Regions from separate parts of the Paenibacillus hamazuiensis genome, predicted to be linked through region 2. Evidence: predicted binding sites of a transcription regulator. Region 2 holds the regulator's gene; the other holds the start of a gene.
The links. Region 2 encodes Rex, which represses fermentation and respiration genes when NADH is low (regulators of the CRP and FNR family bind a similar motif). Its sites were predicted from a motif close to TTGTGAAATATTTCACAA; they were not measured.
Positions count from the first base shown of each region.

Region 1: a site for Rex is predicted at 5,195-5,212, ahead of pflB (formate C-acetyltransferase). Genes of this name have one in related genera too.

Region 1 covers NZ_JALRMO010000001.1:2,535,205-2,542,661, forward strand. The annotation lists gene MYS68_RS11220 (sensor histidine kinase) at 1-418, opposite strand, end outside; gene MYS68_RS11225 (hypothetical protein) at 911-1,195, opposite strand; gene MYS68_RS11230 (DUF2249 domain-containing protein) at 1,171-1,548, opposite strand; gene MYS68_RS11235 (hypothetical protein) at 1,629-1,904, opposite strand; gene pflA (pyruvate formate-lyase-activating protein) at 1,989-2,756, opposite strand; gene pflB (formate C-acetyltransferase) at 2,796-5,069, opposite strand; gene MYS68_RS11250 (hemerythrin domain-containing protein) at 5,303-5,842, opposite strand; gene MYS68_RS11255 (methyl-accepting chemotaxis protein) at 6,335-7,457, shown strand, end outside.
Region 2 covers NZ_JALRMO010000001.1:2,006,325-2,013,781, forward strand. The annotation lists gene dinG (ATP-dependent DNA helicase DinG) at 1-1,212, shown strand, start outside; gene MYS68_RS08775 (redox-sensing transcriptional repressor Rex) at 1,209-1,832, shown strand; gene MYS68_RS08780 (inorganic phosphate transporter) at 2,196-3,197, opposite strand; gene MYS68_RS08785 (DUF47 domain-containing protein) at 3,222-3,842, opposite strand; gene MYS68_RS08790 (amidohydrolase) at 4,080-5,375, shown strand; gene MYS68_RS08795 (cell wall elongation regulator TseB-like domain-containing protein) at 5,389-5,880, shown strand; gene MYS68_RS08800 (metallophosphoesterase family protein) at 5,906-6,889, shown strand; gene MYS68_RS08805 (hypothetical protein) at 7,327-7,457, shown strand, end outside.

The DNA.
Region 1 (7,457 bases), 530 kb from region 2:
GCCCCAGCTTGAAAATCGCCCAGTTCTCCAATAAGGTAGGGTTATCCACGTAGAAGCGAATATTCGCCAGCTCCTTGTACAGCTGTACGTAATCGTTCAGTTCGGTATAATCGGCATAAGCGCGGAAGACCTCCAATGTGGACTCGTAATTTCGGCTCACCAGTACTTTAAGCTGTTTATCGAAATAAATTTTATTGGATATATCCGTAGGAATCTTCAACGTTTCATCCACTTGCTTCTTGATCTTCTCGACGTTGTTCACCGATTGTGCAACCGCATGCTCCACCGCCATATCCTTCAAGGACTCCGTCAGGAGCAGCCCCACCGTCAGCACCGGTACAAAAACGACAAGCAAATAAGATAAAATCAGCTTCTGCTTGATTTGAATATTGTTAGTAATCCTTGTAATTGATTTCATGGAACATCGATCCCCTTTGCTGGATGAACATCAGAGAGAGTCAGTAAAGCGCTTGCATCCATTATTATACGGTAGGCTTCCGCGCAGCGATATGGAATGAATTGCGATTTATGGTCTTTGGTTGTCATGAAACCGCTGACAAATCGATGATTAAAACCTGACATGAAATGTCCCGGAACACAAAAATCCCTTCCGACTTCCTTGTGGGAAGCGAAAGGGTCAAAACCAACCCCGATGGTATGAGACTGACTAATGGGTCGTTATGGGCTTCTCCATACTGCCAAATACTCTCCACAATGACGAGACGAGTTAACGGAACCGGTTGCGCCGCCGCGGCTATCGAGTTTAGATCCTTGTTTTATTAATAGTTACTCTTACTTGTTTCGTCAAGAAAGAACGATAAAATTCAGTAAGTTCGATTTCCTTCACATTGTCCAACATCGAGGTTCGGCTTATCTCCTCGTCGAAATGGGTGCCAATATTATATGAAATTCAACCGTTCTTTGGCCGCATCTGACATTTGATCAGGCGTCCATCTCGGTTCCCAAACGACGTCAACCGCTGCGCTTTCAATCCCCGGAACCTCGCGCGGGCACCTGTGAACCCACCCCACGATCGTATCAGGATGATGGCCGAGCCGTCCGATTGAAGCTCAACCGTATACAAGTATCTCAACTGCTTGAGCTCTTCGATCAAAAACATCGGCACCCGGTCGTTGTGAATTTTCACTTGATCGCCCGCCTGGCAGTCCGCTAACGCATGGAGCGTGCGTACCATCGGCTCGGGAGGCTCCAAACCGCGATTATCCAGTTTGCATCGGCGTTCCCCTCTTCTTGCTCTTCCGGTTTGGCGAATTGTTTAAAATCTATAGCAGCAAGCCGTTCCTTAGCCTGACTTCCTTTGGCAAAAGCGGCGATCCAATGATCCGCCTCGATTTCCTCCACTCTGTTTGTATAACCTTTAACCTTCATCACACCAAGCAATGGAGTAGGCTTAAAGATCACATGCAGCAAGAAAATATGTTCCTGCTCCGGTGTCGCTACCGCCTCCATTATACGCTGAAACGGGTCCAGCTTCTTTCTTAGGTTCAGGCGAACATCCAATTCAACTATGCGGCCATGTCGGTTCATCCCGACCTCTCCTCTCATTCGTATACAGGCGAATGTCGTAAATCCGCGGATAAACATGCCCGGCAAAAGGCGGTCTGCCGCTACACGATTCGAATATGGTAAACCAGCTTGGCTTGTGTATCGTGCGATTCGAAAACGTCAGACTCCAGCACGGTATGCTCTTGATCAAACACGGGGACAGCCATAAACTGGTGATCACTGATGTAAAACTGAACATATCGGTCGTCCGGTGTGACCTCTATTCGGTGCAGCAAACACGTCCTCGGCTCTGCAATCGGATCCTGCCCCGCCTTGTCTTCGATCCGAATTTCAACGGTCCGGCCATGCCAATCAGAAAGGCGATTTTTCCACTTCACGTTCTCAACCTCTTTTCGTTTTGGCGCAAGCGCCTGCATATTCCTTGGGAATGAGCTGGAGCCGATAATCCTGCAGCCAGCAAGTTATCGAATCCGGACGATGGAATCGGGTGCGCCCGATGTTTCTTTCGCCGATTGCATCCCCGCCAACAGAATGGCACGTGCCCGTTCGACCTCGTCATCGGATGGAACCGGCACTCCTTCGAGCGGATAAGCTTTGCCGAGATGCTGCCATTTATAGACGCCCATTCGGTGATACGGCAGCAGTTCGATTTTTTCCACCCCCTGCAAAGTTACAATATATTTCCCCAATGCCGTCAAATGCTCGGGACTGTCGGTAATTCCCGGGACCAGCACATGGCGGATCCACATCCTTTTCCCTTGCTCCGACAGCCACTGAGCGAACCGCAGAATCCGTTCGTTCGGCATGCCGGTCAGCATTTTGTGCTCTGCGCTGTGAATTTGTTTTAAATCCAGCAGGACAAGATCCGTAGCTTGGATTAATTCCGCCGCATGCCCCGGATCGCAAAATCCCGAGGAATCCAGGGCCGTAGAAAGATCAAAACGCCGTTTGACCTCCCTGAACAGCTCTGCGACAAAAGGAGCCTGCAACGTCGGTTCGCCGCCTGTGACCGTGATGCCCCCGCGGGACCGCCGGTAATACTCCAAATAAGGCTCCAGCTCGGCAATGACTTCTTGAACGGACATCCGCTTGCCTCCGTCATTATTCCATGTGTCAGGGTTATGGCAATACATGCACTGCAGCGCGCAGCCCTGCATGAACAGCACAAATCGGATGCCGGGGCCGTCAACGGTGCCAAAAGTGTCTATCGAATGAATTCGGCCTTTCATGCGGGCCACGCCCCTCTCTATGCTGCAATCAATGTTGAATCAGAAAGCGCCATGGAACGTCCGGTTAATGACATCCAGCTGCTGCTCGCGGGTCAGTTTGATAAAATTCACCGCATACCCGGAGACGCGAATGGTCAGCTGCGGATAATTTTCCGGATGCTCCATCGCATCCAGCAGCTGCTCTCTTTCGAAGACATTCACGTTCAAGTGATGCCCCCGATTGGCGGTATAACCGTCCAGCAAAGACACGAGGTTGCGGATGCGGGTGTGCGGTTCCTTCCCGAGCGCTTTCGGAACGATCGAGAACGTATTGGAAATACCGTCCAGACTTTGCTCATACGGAATTTTAGCCACCGAGGCCAGGGACGCGAGCGCCCCCTTGCGATCCCGTCCATGCATCGGGTTCGCGCCCGGAGCAAACGGCTGGCCGGCCTGGCGGCCGTCCGGAGTGCTGCCGGTCTTCTTGCCGTAAACCACGTTGGATGTGATCGTCAACACCGACATCGTCGGCACCGCGCCGCGGTACGCCTTGTGTTTGCGAATCCGGTTCATGAACGACTCCACGAGCTCGACGGCGATGCTGTCCACCCGATCGTCGTTGTTGCCGTACTGCGGATATTCGCCTTCGATCTCGAAGTCGATAGCAATTCCCCGTTCGTCCCGGATCGGCTTCACCTTGGCGTACCGGATCGCACTGAGGCTGTCGGCGACGACGGACAACCCTGCAATGCCGCAAGCCATCGTACGCAAAACCTCCCGGTCATGAAGCGCCATTTCAAGCCGTTCATTGCAATATTTATCATGCATGTAGTGAATGACGTTGAGCGTATTCATGTACAACCGCGCAAGCCAATCGAGCACCCGGTCGTATTTGGCTTTGACTTCGCCGTAATCGAGCACGTCGGAAGTCACAGGCGCTATAACCGGTCCGACCTGAATGCCAAGCTTTTCGTCAATGCCGCCGTTGATTGCGTACAAAAGCGCTTTGGCCAAATTGGCGCGTGCGCCGAAAAACTGCATCTGCTTGCCGATCCGCATGGCCGAAACACAACAGGCGATGCCGTAGTCGTCTCCATAAAACGGCCGCATCAAATCGTCGTTTTCATATTGGATGGAGCTTGTTTCAATCGATACTTTCGCGCAATAGTTTTTGAAGCCCTCCGGAAGCCGGTCGGACCACAGCACGGTCAAATTCGGCTCCGGGGCCGGACCCAGATTATACAGCGTGTGGAGAAAACGGAACGAGCTGCGGGTTACGCGGGTTTGTCCGTTTAAGCCCATTCCCCCGATCGATTCCGTCACCCAGGTCGGGTCGCCGCTGAACAACTCGTTATAATCCGGTGTCCGCAAAAATTTCACGATGCGCAGCTTCATCACAAAATGATCGATCAGCTCTTGCGCCTCCGCTTCGGTCAGCGTCCCTTCCGCCAAATCCCGCTCGATATAAATGTCCAAAAAGCTGGAGACGCGCCCCAAGCTCATCGCCGCTCCGTTCTGCTCCTTGATCGCCGCAAGATATGCGAAGTAAAGCCACTGCACAGCTTCCTTGGCACTTGCGGCAGGCTGTGAAATATCAAAGCCGTAAGACAGCGCCATCCGCTTTAATTCGTCCAGGCTTCTGATCTGCTCCGACAGCTCCTCGCGGGCGCGGATTACTTCCTCCGTCATCGCGTCCACTTCGAGATGGAGCAAATCCTGCTTTTTCTCCGCGATCAAACGATCGATTCCGTACAGCGCCGCCCGCCGGTAATCTCCGATGATCCTTCCACGTCCGTAGGCATCCGGCAGGCCGGTAATAATGCCGGCTTTGCGGGCGGTCCGCATTTCCGACGTGTACGCATCGAAAACGCCTTGATTATGCGTCTTGCGTATCTCCGTGAAGAGGCGCATCATATCCTCCGGCAGCTTGAAGCCGTATGCTTCGCAAGCGTCCGCGGCCATGCGGATGCCGCCGAACGGCTGCACGGCGCGCTTCAGCGGAGCGTCGGTTTGCAAACCGACGATTTGCTCCTTGGGCCGGTCGATATATCCAGGGGCATGCGACGTAATCGTAGATACGGTATTTACGTCAATATCCAGCACACCGCCCTTCTCCCGTTCTTGCCGGAGCAGCTCCCGAACCCGCAGCCATAAGGCGCTTGTAGCCTCCGTCGGACCGGCGAGAAAATCCTCGCTGCCGGTGTAAGGAGTTATATTCGTCTCAATAAACGAATTAACGTCAATGTGTTTTTGCCAATTTCCTTTCTTAAAATGACGCCAAGCGTGAGCACGATTCTCAGCTTTATGCATTGCATCCGCTTCTTTCATCACCATGACCCGGGCACCTCCATTTGTATTCAATCCTGCTTACACGCCAACCGGCTCGGCGACCTTGCGATAGTTTTCGTACGAATTTTCCTCAAAGACTCCTACCGCCTCCCTTTTTCTTTTCTAATGTTATGTTACTTTTTTCACAAAGTATCTGCTGTGATCCTCCTCACACCCGTCGTGAAACCGCACCGGGCAGCTCTGTAGCTTATCGTTCCTCTGTTTACTGTTGTACTGCTCTAGGAAAATAAATAATCCATATCGGTCAGAACTTCTTCCGTCATCGGAAAAATAAGCCGCTCTTCTTTTTCGAGATGCTCTTTCAAAATCCGGCACGCATGGATCAAGTACAACGCGGTTTGATGGAGCCGCTCAATCTCCGTATCCCTGCGGGCCATGTGAACCGCTCTTAAAAAAGACTGCAAATAGTCGGCTGCTAGTTCATGATCCTTTTCCATCGTCCAAAACGATGCAATTATAGAAGGAGCCGACTGTCGTCTAAAATAACGGTTCAGGAAAGGAAACAGTTCCTTCTCCTCCCAGTTTGAATGCCGTTCCAATTCTTCCTTAAACGCGTGTGTCCAAAGCCTCAAATGCAAAAGCAAACGGATCGCCGTATCGGTATCATCTTCCTGCTCAACCTGCTTCGCCTTGTTTTCCAATTCAACCAGCACTTGCATCAATTCGTCATGCTCCTGCTTCAAACGATCCAGCGATAGGGATAACTCCGTCAAATGCGCAGCACCGGATTCGGGCAGCGATTGATAAGTTATTCTCATTTTTCGTCACTCCCATTGGGTAAAGTATATGTCTTTCCCCTGAATCCCTTCCGACCACCGCTGGGACGATAAGGAGCAATACGCAGAGGGTGCTGCCCCAACTTGAATAAGGTAACCGGGGTAACTATCAAGCCGGTTGATCGTGTCCGCTCCACCGATTTGTTCGTATAAGGCCGCCGTAGCACCGGCCGCGCGATTTTCGGAATAACTTCGTTTTGAATAAGTCATGGTCATACACCTCCGATGAATTTCGTTAATCATATTGTAATCGAGGGAAACGGCTTCGGGTGTGATCCTGCTCACCATAGGGATCTCCAAAGGCTTCGGTGTGAGAAATATCACATCCGTGCCCGATCCTTTTTGCTATCTTAATTATCAGATCGTTCGGTCGGAATGGAGACGACAAAGTTGACAAAAACAAAATTCGGTATTGTAAAGAAAATGGTGCTGGGAATCACGGGGGTTTCCGCTGTAACGTACGGAACAAGCGCTTTGTTTATTTTTGCTTTGCAGGATGTATTCAAAAATTACATCCCCGAGTGGCTATTCATAGGGGCGATCCTTTCCCTTGGCGTATTCTGGACTGGATTTTTAGGATGGTTCGCGGCAAAATGGTTCGTCGAACCGTTGCTGTACCTTACGAGAGCAGCCAACGACGCTTCAGCCGGAAATTTGCAAGTTAAGATCGTCCCGCCGAAGCCCGATGATGAAATGAGAGCGCTCGGCCTCTCGTTCTCCAAGATGATTGACAATCTAAGAACGATCATTGTCGGAATATCTACAAACTTCAAAACGACGGATACGCACGTGGAAGAATTGAGAATTGCGATCGCACGCGCCGCATCTCACGCAAAACGGATTACATCCACAATAGAAGAAATATCCAAAGGAGCCGAACGGCAATCCGAATTCTCGGAAACGATGTTCGCCTCCGTCGAACAAATCGTGAAAGCGACGGAGAATATCAATGAAAAAGCCGATACTGCCCGGCAGTTATCAATACAAATGGCCGCAACGATCGATCACAACGCAAAAGAGATTGAATCTTTAGTCGATGGCATACAGAAGCTTGCTGGCTTCGGTCGGGACTCCCTTTACGTCGTTCGAAGTTTGGAAGGCAAAGCGAAGGAAATCGGTGAAATTTCAGGGGTTGTCGGCGAACTTGCCGATCAGACTCATCTATTGGCATTAAACGCTTCCGTTGAAGCCGCGAGAGCCGGCGATCACGGACAAGGCTTTGCGGTCGTGGCTGGAGAAGTGAAGAAGCTTGCCGGACAAAGTTCGCAAGCGGTTCACAACATCAATCGGCTTATAGAAGAAATTCAGACGGAAGTAAAGAAGACGGTGAATAAAATTACCGAGCAATTTGAAGCCGCCGATCGGGAATCGGCCCATGGCCAAGCAGCTGTTGTCGCTCTTCGAACGATTATCGGGGAAGCCGGGCAAGTAGCGCAATCCGTGGACCATATCGCCTTCACAGCTGCGAACCAGACCGAACAAGTACAAACGGCCTTCCGCGAAGCCCGGGAAGTCGCTGACATCGCATCGAAAATTTGTTCGGGAGCCAAAGGAGTAGTGATCTCGACGCAAGAACAGACCGATGTAATGGAGGAAA
Region 2 (7,457 bases):
CTGTATCAACTGCTTGCCGCAGGCAGCGACCCGTCGCAAAGCGAGATGGGTCAGCCGGTACTGCGGATGAAGAAGGAAAAACTTCCTTCGATTTGGCCGACGCTGCAGGGCATCGAAAGCAACCTTTATTTGAATCTGAACGATGTATCGAAGAAGCTCGACAAGATGTTAAGCGAGCTGAAAGAGGTTCAGGAGGAATATGAGGTGCAGAGTGTAGTAACGGACCTTGGTGGCAGCGGCAAAGAGCTTACGCGCCACAAGGATGCGCTGCATTTCTTTATGAATATGACCGACGATACGTACGTGTACTGGCTGGAGGCGAGCCCGACAATGAAGGCAAAATCGCTTCAGCTGTTCAGCGTACCGATGGACGTAAGTCCGATGCTGAAGGAATATTTCTTCGACGCGAAGGAAAGCGTCGTAATGACCTCCGCTACGCTGTCGGTAGACAAGTCGTTTCAATATACGTGCGAGCAGCTTGGACTCGGAACCGAAGATAACGGAGGGAAGCTGAAAACGGTCATGCTGCCATCGCCTTTTAATTACCGGCAGCAGGCGTTAGTCGTCATTCCGCGGGATTTCCCAAGCCTCAAGGGGATGGGCAGCGAGGCCGTTTTCGTGGAAAAGCTTGTCGATTCGCTCTCCGACATCGCGGTGGAGACCAACGGGCGCATGCTCGTGTTGTTCACGTCCAACCGGATGCTGAAGGCGACGCACCCGGGCCTTAAGGATCGGCTGACCGCGCATGGCATTCAGGTGCTCGGTCAAGGCGTCGACAGCAGCAATCGCAGCAAGCTGACGCGGATGTTCCAAAGCCACCCGGCATGCGTGCTGCTCGGCACGAGCAGCTTCTGGGAAGGCGTGGATATTCCGGGAGAAGCGCTCACCTGCCTTGCGATCGTTCGGCTTCCGTTCCAGCCCCCGAATCACCCGCTCGTCGAGGCGAAAACGGAGTTTTTGAAAAAGCAGAACTTAAATCCGTTTATGAAGCTTTCGGTGCCCCAGGCGGTGATCCGGTTCAAGCAAGGGTTCGGCCGATTGGTTAGGACTGCGGGTGACAAAGGCATTGTGGTCATTTATGACACGAGAGTGATCGATACGAATTACGGCCGTTACTTTCTGTACTCGCTGCCGGGACCGAAAATCGAGCATATGCCGACGACCCAGCTCGTTTCGCGGATTAAGCAATGGATGGGAGAGCATGAACAATGAAAACGCCGAAAATTTCCGAAGCCGTCGTCCGGCGGCTTCCGATATATTTACGTTTTTTGAACGAGCTCAGCATGAAAAACGTGCATACCGTTTCCTCGCAGGATCTGGGGCACAAGCTTGACCTGAACCCGGCGCAGATCCGCAAAGATCTCGCCTATTTCGGGGAGTTCGGGAAAAAGGGGATCGGTTACGACGTCGATTATTTGATTGAAAAAATACGGCAAATTTTGAAGCTGGACAAGCTTATTTCCGTAGCTCTGGTCGGTGCGGGCAACCTGGGACGGGCGCTTTGCAATTATAACGTTTATTTAAAGGATAACATGAAAATCGTCGCTGTGTTTGATGCGCATCAGGCCAAGGTCGGGGAGCAGATCAACAATTTGTTTGTGCAGCCGATGCAGGAGCTTTCCGAGACGATTAAACGGCTGCACGTGCGGATCGGCATCATCACGGTGCCGGCCCCGGAGGCGCAAAATGTCGCCAATCAGTTCGTCGAAGCCGGGGTTGAGGCGATACTGAACTTTGCTCCGGTGATTATTAAAGTTCCGAGTACGGTACGGGTCCATCATGCGGATCTCACGGCGGAACTGCAAAGTTTGGCGTATTATTTGGACAAATGAAAATCACTCCATAAATCAAAGGCACCCCCTAAAATCAAAGGGCACCCCCTAAATCCCCCTCTAGGGGGACCCCAGGCTTCCGTAGCTGGCTTTGCTCCGCAAAGCCCTTAAGGCGCTCGGGCGCCCTGGACCCGCCCTCCGGGAGCTCATGCTCGCTTCTAGTTCGCGTCTGCCCGACATGGATTTTGGGCTTCACTCAAAAATCCTATATCGGGCACGCTTTACTTTGGGAGCGATGATTTGGGAGCGGATGCGTGCCTCGTGCCCGCGTATGTTTGCCATGGTTTTGCTGGCGCAAAACCTATGGCCGACACGCTGTACTATGCCCATGTATCGATCATGTCAATACGAAAAAGGCTTGTTCTAATAGAACAAGCCGAAGATGATTTTATATATGATATAGGACAGCACGATGCTGATCGGAATGGTAATGACCCAGGTCATTACCATTTTTGTTACGACCGACCATTTGACGTCGTAAAACCTCATGACGCTTCCTGTGCCGATGATCGATGAGGAAATGACGTGTGTGGTGGACAATGGCATGCCCATGGCGGTGGACGTTTGGATAACGATCGACGAGTTCAAATCCGAAGCGAAGCCGTTGATCGGTTCGATCTTGATCAGCTTTTTGCTCACCGTATTGATGATCCGCCATCCGCCGATCGACGTTCCAAGCCCCATAGCCGTAGCAGCAAGCAGTTTAACCCATAAGGGGACCTGCAGATCTTGCTGGACGCCGGTGGCGACCAGCGCGAATACGATGACGCCCATCGCCTTTTGCGCGTCATTGCCGCCGTGCGAGAAGGACAGGAGGCCCGCTGAAAAAATTTGCAGCGTGCGGAACACCCTGTTCAGCTTGGAGCGGGAGCTGTTGCCTCCGCTGATGATAAGCAGCTTGATGATCCACATGATGACGAAGCCGGTACCGAACGCGACAATCGGAGACAAAATCAATATTTCGATGATTTCAATAAATCCCTTCCAATTGACGAAATCGACTCCGGCGCCGGCGATGACGGCGCCTGCCAGAGATCCGATCAACGTGTGTGAGGAGGATGAAGGAATTCCGAAATACCATGTCAACAGGTTCCAAATAATCGCAGCGAGCAGGGCTGCAATAACGATTGGCATACCGTTCGGAATATTGGCCGGGTTCGCAATTTTCCCGCCGACCGTCTTGGCGACCTCCGAGGAAAATACAGCGCCGACGAAGTTAAGGATGGCCGCTCCGAACACCGCGACTCTCGGCGATAAGGCGCGGGTGGAAATCGACGTTGCAATGGCATTCGCCGTATCGTGAAACCCGTTGATGAAATCGAAGAGCAGCGCCAGTATGACAATAAATACAAGTAGGGTAAGCATGGTTTCCTCCTGATCTAACAACCCTTAAGAATAGCGGAGCACGACACTCTCCAAGATGTTCGCGACATCCTCGCACGCGTCGGTTGTTTGTTCCAGACGCTCGTATATCTCTTTCAGCTTAAAATCGTGATAAGGGTCTGTCGGGTGGAGGAAAATTTGCCTGATGCCTTCCCTCATAAGCGTATCGCCTTCGTTTTCAAGACTGTTGATTTGCACCGTATGCTCGGTGAGCTGCATGTACTTTTTGCGGGCAAGCAGCTTGAAAGCGTCCAAAATGTGTTGGCACGACTGGACGATGACGGCGGAGAAATCTTTCATAAACTTGTCGGTTTTTTGTACGTTCATATAATCGAAACGGGCGATCGTCGCTTCAATTCCGTCCATCACGTCGTCCAATTTGGAGGCGAGCTCGAGAATATCCTCGCGGTCAAGCGGAGTAATAAACGTCTTGTTCAAGCCTTTGAAGATTTGATGCGTTATCTGGTCTCCCCTATGCTCCAGGTCTTTCAGCTCGGGATAAAAGCTCGCCGGCGGCTTGTCCCCCATCATGGCGTTACGGAACATTTGCGCCCCCTCCAGCGTGTTTTCCGCTGATTTGATGAGAAGCAGCAGGAAATCGGTATCATTCTTTTTGGCAAAAAGCACTGGTTAACCCCCCGTTCATAATGTGAAAACTATGTAGAACCGTGCAGAAATTTACACAAAATTAAAAATACCATACCCGATCCCCGAAAAGCAATCCTAGTTTGCCCCTTTCAAATTATGTTCATGTGTGCCGCTTTATGAGGCTTGGAACATCGACTTTCTTGATTTTATGCGGTGGAAAAGGTACATTGAAAAGGGAGTTTTTCTACATATATGGAAGAAGGGATTTTGACCTTTATGGCTAAAACGCTGATCACCAACGGATTATTTGTTACAATGAACGAAGACAAGCCGGTTATCTCCGGTTATATGGAGCTCGAAGATAACCGCATCACGGCGATCGGGGAACAGGCTCCTCCATCGTTGGAAGGCTACAATGAAGTGATTGACGGGAAAGGCAAGCTGTATATGCCCGGCCTTGTCAACACGCACTGTCATGCGGCGATGTCGCTGCTGCGCGGGTACGGGGACGATATGGCGCTTCAAGTATGGCTGCAGGAAAAAATGTGGCCGATCGAGGGAAAGTTTACCGCACATGATGTCAAATACGGCACGCTGCTGTCCATTTTGGAAATGGTCAAGGGCGGTACGACGACATTTGTCGATATGTACGACCATATGAACGAGGTGGCGCAGGCGGTGGAGCAGTCCGGCATGAGGGCCGTGCTGACCCGCGGCGTCATCGGGCTGTGTCCGCCGGAGGTACAGGACGCGAAGCTGAAGGAAGCGACGCAATTCGCCAAAGACTGGAACGGCAAAGCGAACGGCCGCATTACGACGATGATGTCGCCGCACGCGCCGTATACGTGTCCGCCGGACTATATCGAGCGGATCGTCCAGGTTGCACACGAATTGAATCTGCCGATTCATACGCATATGTCGGAATCGTTGCGGGAAGTGCTTGACAATGAGCAGCAATACGGACTGCGTCCGGTCGCACATCTCGAAAAACTCGGCGTATTTTCCAGACCGACGCTTGTCGCACACGGGGTTCATTTGACCGACGAAGAGATTGCGATCTTGAAACGTTACGATGTTCGCGTCTCGCATAATCCCGGCAGCAACCTGAAACTGGCAAGCGGAATCGCTCGCGTGACGGACCTGCGCCAAGCGGGTGTACTCGTTTCCTTGGGCACGGACAGCTCGGCCAGCAACAATAACCTGGACATGTTCGAGGAAATGCGTCTCGCCGCACTTATCCATAAAGGGGTGTCCGGAGACCCGGTTGCTGTGCCCGCCGCGGAAGCTTTCAAGATGGGTACTTCGGAAGGCGCCAAATCGATTTGGCTTGAGGATGTGGGAATTCTCGCTCCGGGCATGAAAGCGGATTTTATCGCCGTCGATATCGATCAGTCGCATTTTTATCCGAAAACGAACTACGTATCCCATATCGTCTATGCGGCTTCGGCTAAAGACGTGGTTGACGTTTGCATCGACGGCCGGTGGGTTGTACGCGGCGGCGAATGCTTGACTCTCGATGAAGAGCGCATTTTGCATGAAGCGCAAAAATGCTTTGAAAGGCTGACATCGTAAGGGGCTAACGGCCATGAAACTTCGTTATAAAATTTTAATCGGGCTGAGTGTGGTTGTGGCCGCGATCGTATTTTTCGGTTTTAAGTTTCTCGCTTCCGTCGAAGAAAGCGAATGGAGCGTGCAGCGCCAGGCCGTCAAGGTCGCATATGAAAAAACGATTTTGGTAAAGCCTGTCAAGGTGGAGCGGTTTATTGGAAACAAGCAGTATACGATCATCCATGGGGAAGACAAAATCGGCCAGCCGATCATTGTCTGGGTTAGCGATGACGAAGTGATTACCGAAATGGCGTCCGACGGAGTAACTGCAGACCAGGTGAAGGAGGCGGTGCTTGCGAAAAACCCGGACAGCACCGTTCTTCGCACCACTCCGGGCAAGCTTGGGGACAGGCTTGTTTGGGAAGCCTTCTACAAATATGAAAGTGAGCAAGGCTGGAAATATTTTTACGATTACTACGATTTCAAGGACGGCACGCTGATAGATACGTACAAGCTAAGCCTGCAATAGCCGGACGGAACTGGGGAGGATGCGGATGCGCAATTTTGTTGCTGTGACGGCCATCATATTTTTCATCATCGTATTAACCGCATGTGCCGGCGTGCCGGGTACGGGTCCGGCAGACGAAGCCGGGGCTTCGGGAACTTCGCCTGCTCCCTCATCCCCCCAATCTTCCCCAACCGATTCTTCGACGTTTCGTTTTGTCGTGATGGGGGACAGCCGCGGATCCGGCGACGCAATCGCGGAAGCGACGCTGCGCAAGCTGCTCGGCAAGGTGAAGGAGCTGTCCCCGCAGCCGGCTTTCCTTCTGTTTACCGGCGATCAGGTTAGAGGCAGCTCGGTGAACAGCGAACTGACGGAATGGAAACGGATTGTCAGCGATTATTTTCCATTGAATGTCGTCTATCCGGCGTTAGGAAATCATGATTATGACGAAAAAGTGTTCAGCAAGCAGTTCGATTACTTGCCAAGCGACCAGCTTGCCGGCTACGGGAGAACCGTATACTATTTCGATCACGGCGACTCCCGCTTTATCGTGCTTAATTCCAATCGGCAGGATGCGAAAAGGAAATTTATCGTCGACGGCGCGCAGCGCGATTGGCTGGAGAAGCTGCTGCAGACAGGCGATAAGAAACACATTTTCGTTTCCTTCCATATTCCGGCGTATCCGGGCAGCAGCCATTTCGGCAATTCGCTGGACGCGAATCCCGGCGAACGTGACGCGTTATGGGCGATTTTGGACAAATACAACGTCAGCGCCGTTTTTGTCGGCCACGAACATAACTACAGCCGGCGCGAAGTCGATTCTTCCTTTTATGCGGCATTCCGCAACAAAGTGCCGCAGCTGACGATCGGCGGCGCCGGCGCCCCGCTGTATACCGCCGTCAAGGACAAGAAAAACGTCGTTGTCGGCCCCAAGCCGGTGTACCATTATATGATCGTCGACGTCATGCCCGACAAAACGCAATTCAGCGTATACGATATTAACAACAACCAAATCGATAGCTTCGAACGCTAACCGGACCTCAGGTCCGGTTTGTTTGTTTTTGTTTGTCTTTTCGGGTATCGAAGTTGTAAAGCGGGGCGGCAGAAGATTCGGTGCACCTGCACCAATCCATGACGCCAATCGCGGGCCCGAGGCACGAATGAACTCTCCAAAGGATCACGCCAAACGTAAAGCGTGTCCGGCATTGGATTTTTTGCCTGAAAGCAAAAAATCCATGCCGGACAAACGCGAACCAGAAGCGAGCACTCCCGTGCTGCGGGCGGGTCCAGGGCGCCAAAGCGCCTTGAGGGCTTTGCGAAGCAAAGCCAGCTTCGAAAGCATGGGGTCCCCCTAGAGGGGGATTTAGGGGGGGCATCGGCAGATGGTACACATTACATTAGCCCAATTGCTATATCATATGATATACTCGGAGTATACAAAATATGATATCAGAAAGGGGGACGTTAGCTATGAGGTTACGTCTCTTACCTGTCTTTATAAGCGTCTTTTTAAGTGCGAGCCTGCTGTTCGGAGGGTATTACGCATACCGCAGCATGGCAATGGAAAACCCGCTGAATGCTATCGTGACATCCGCTCCCGG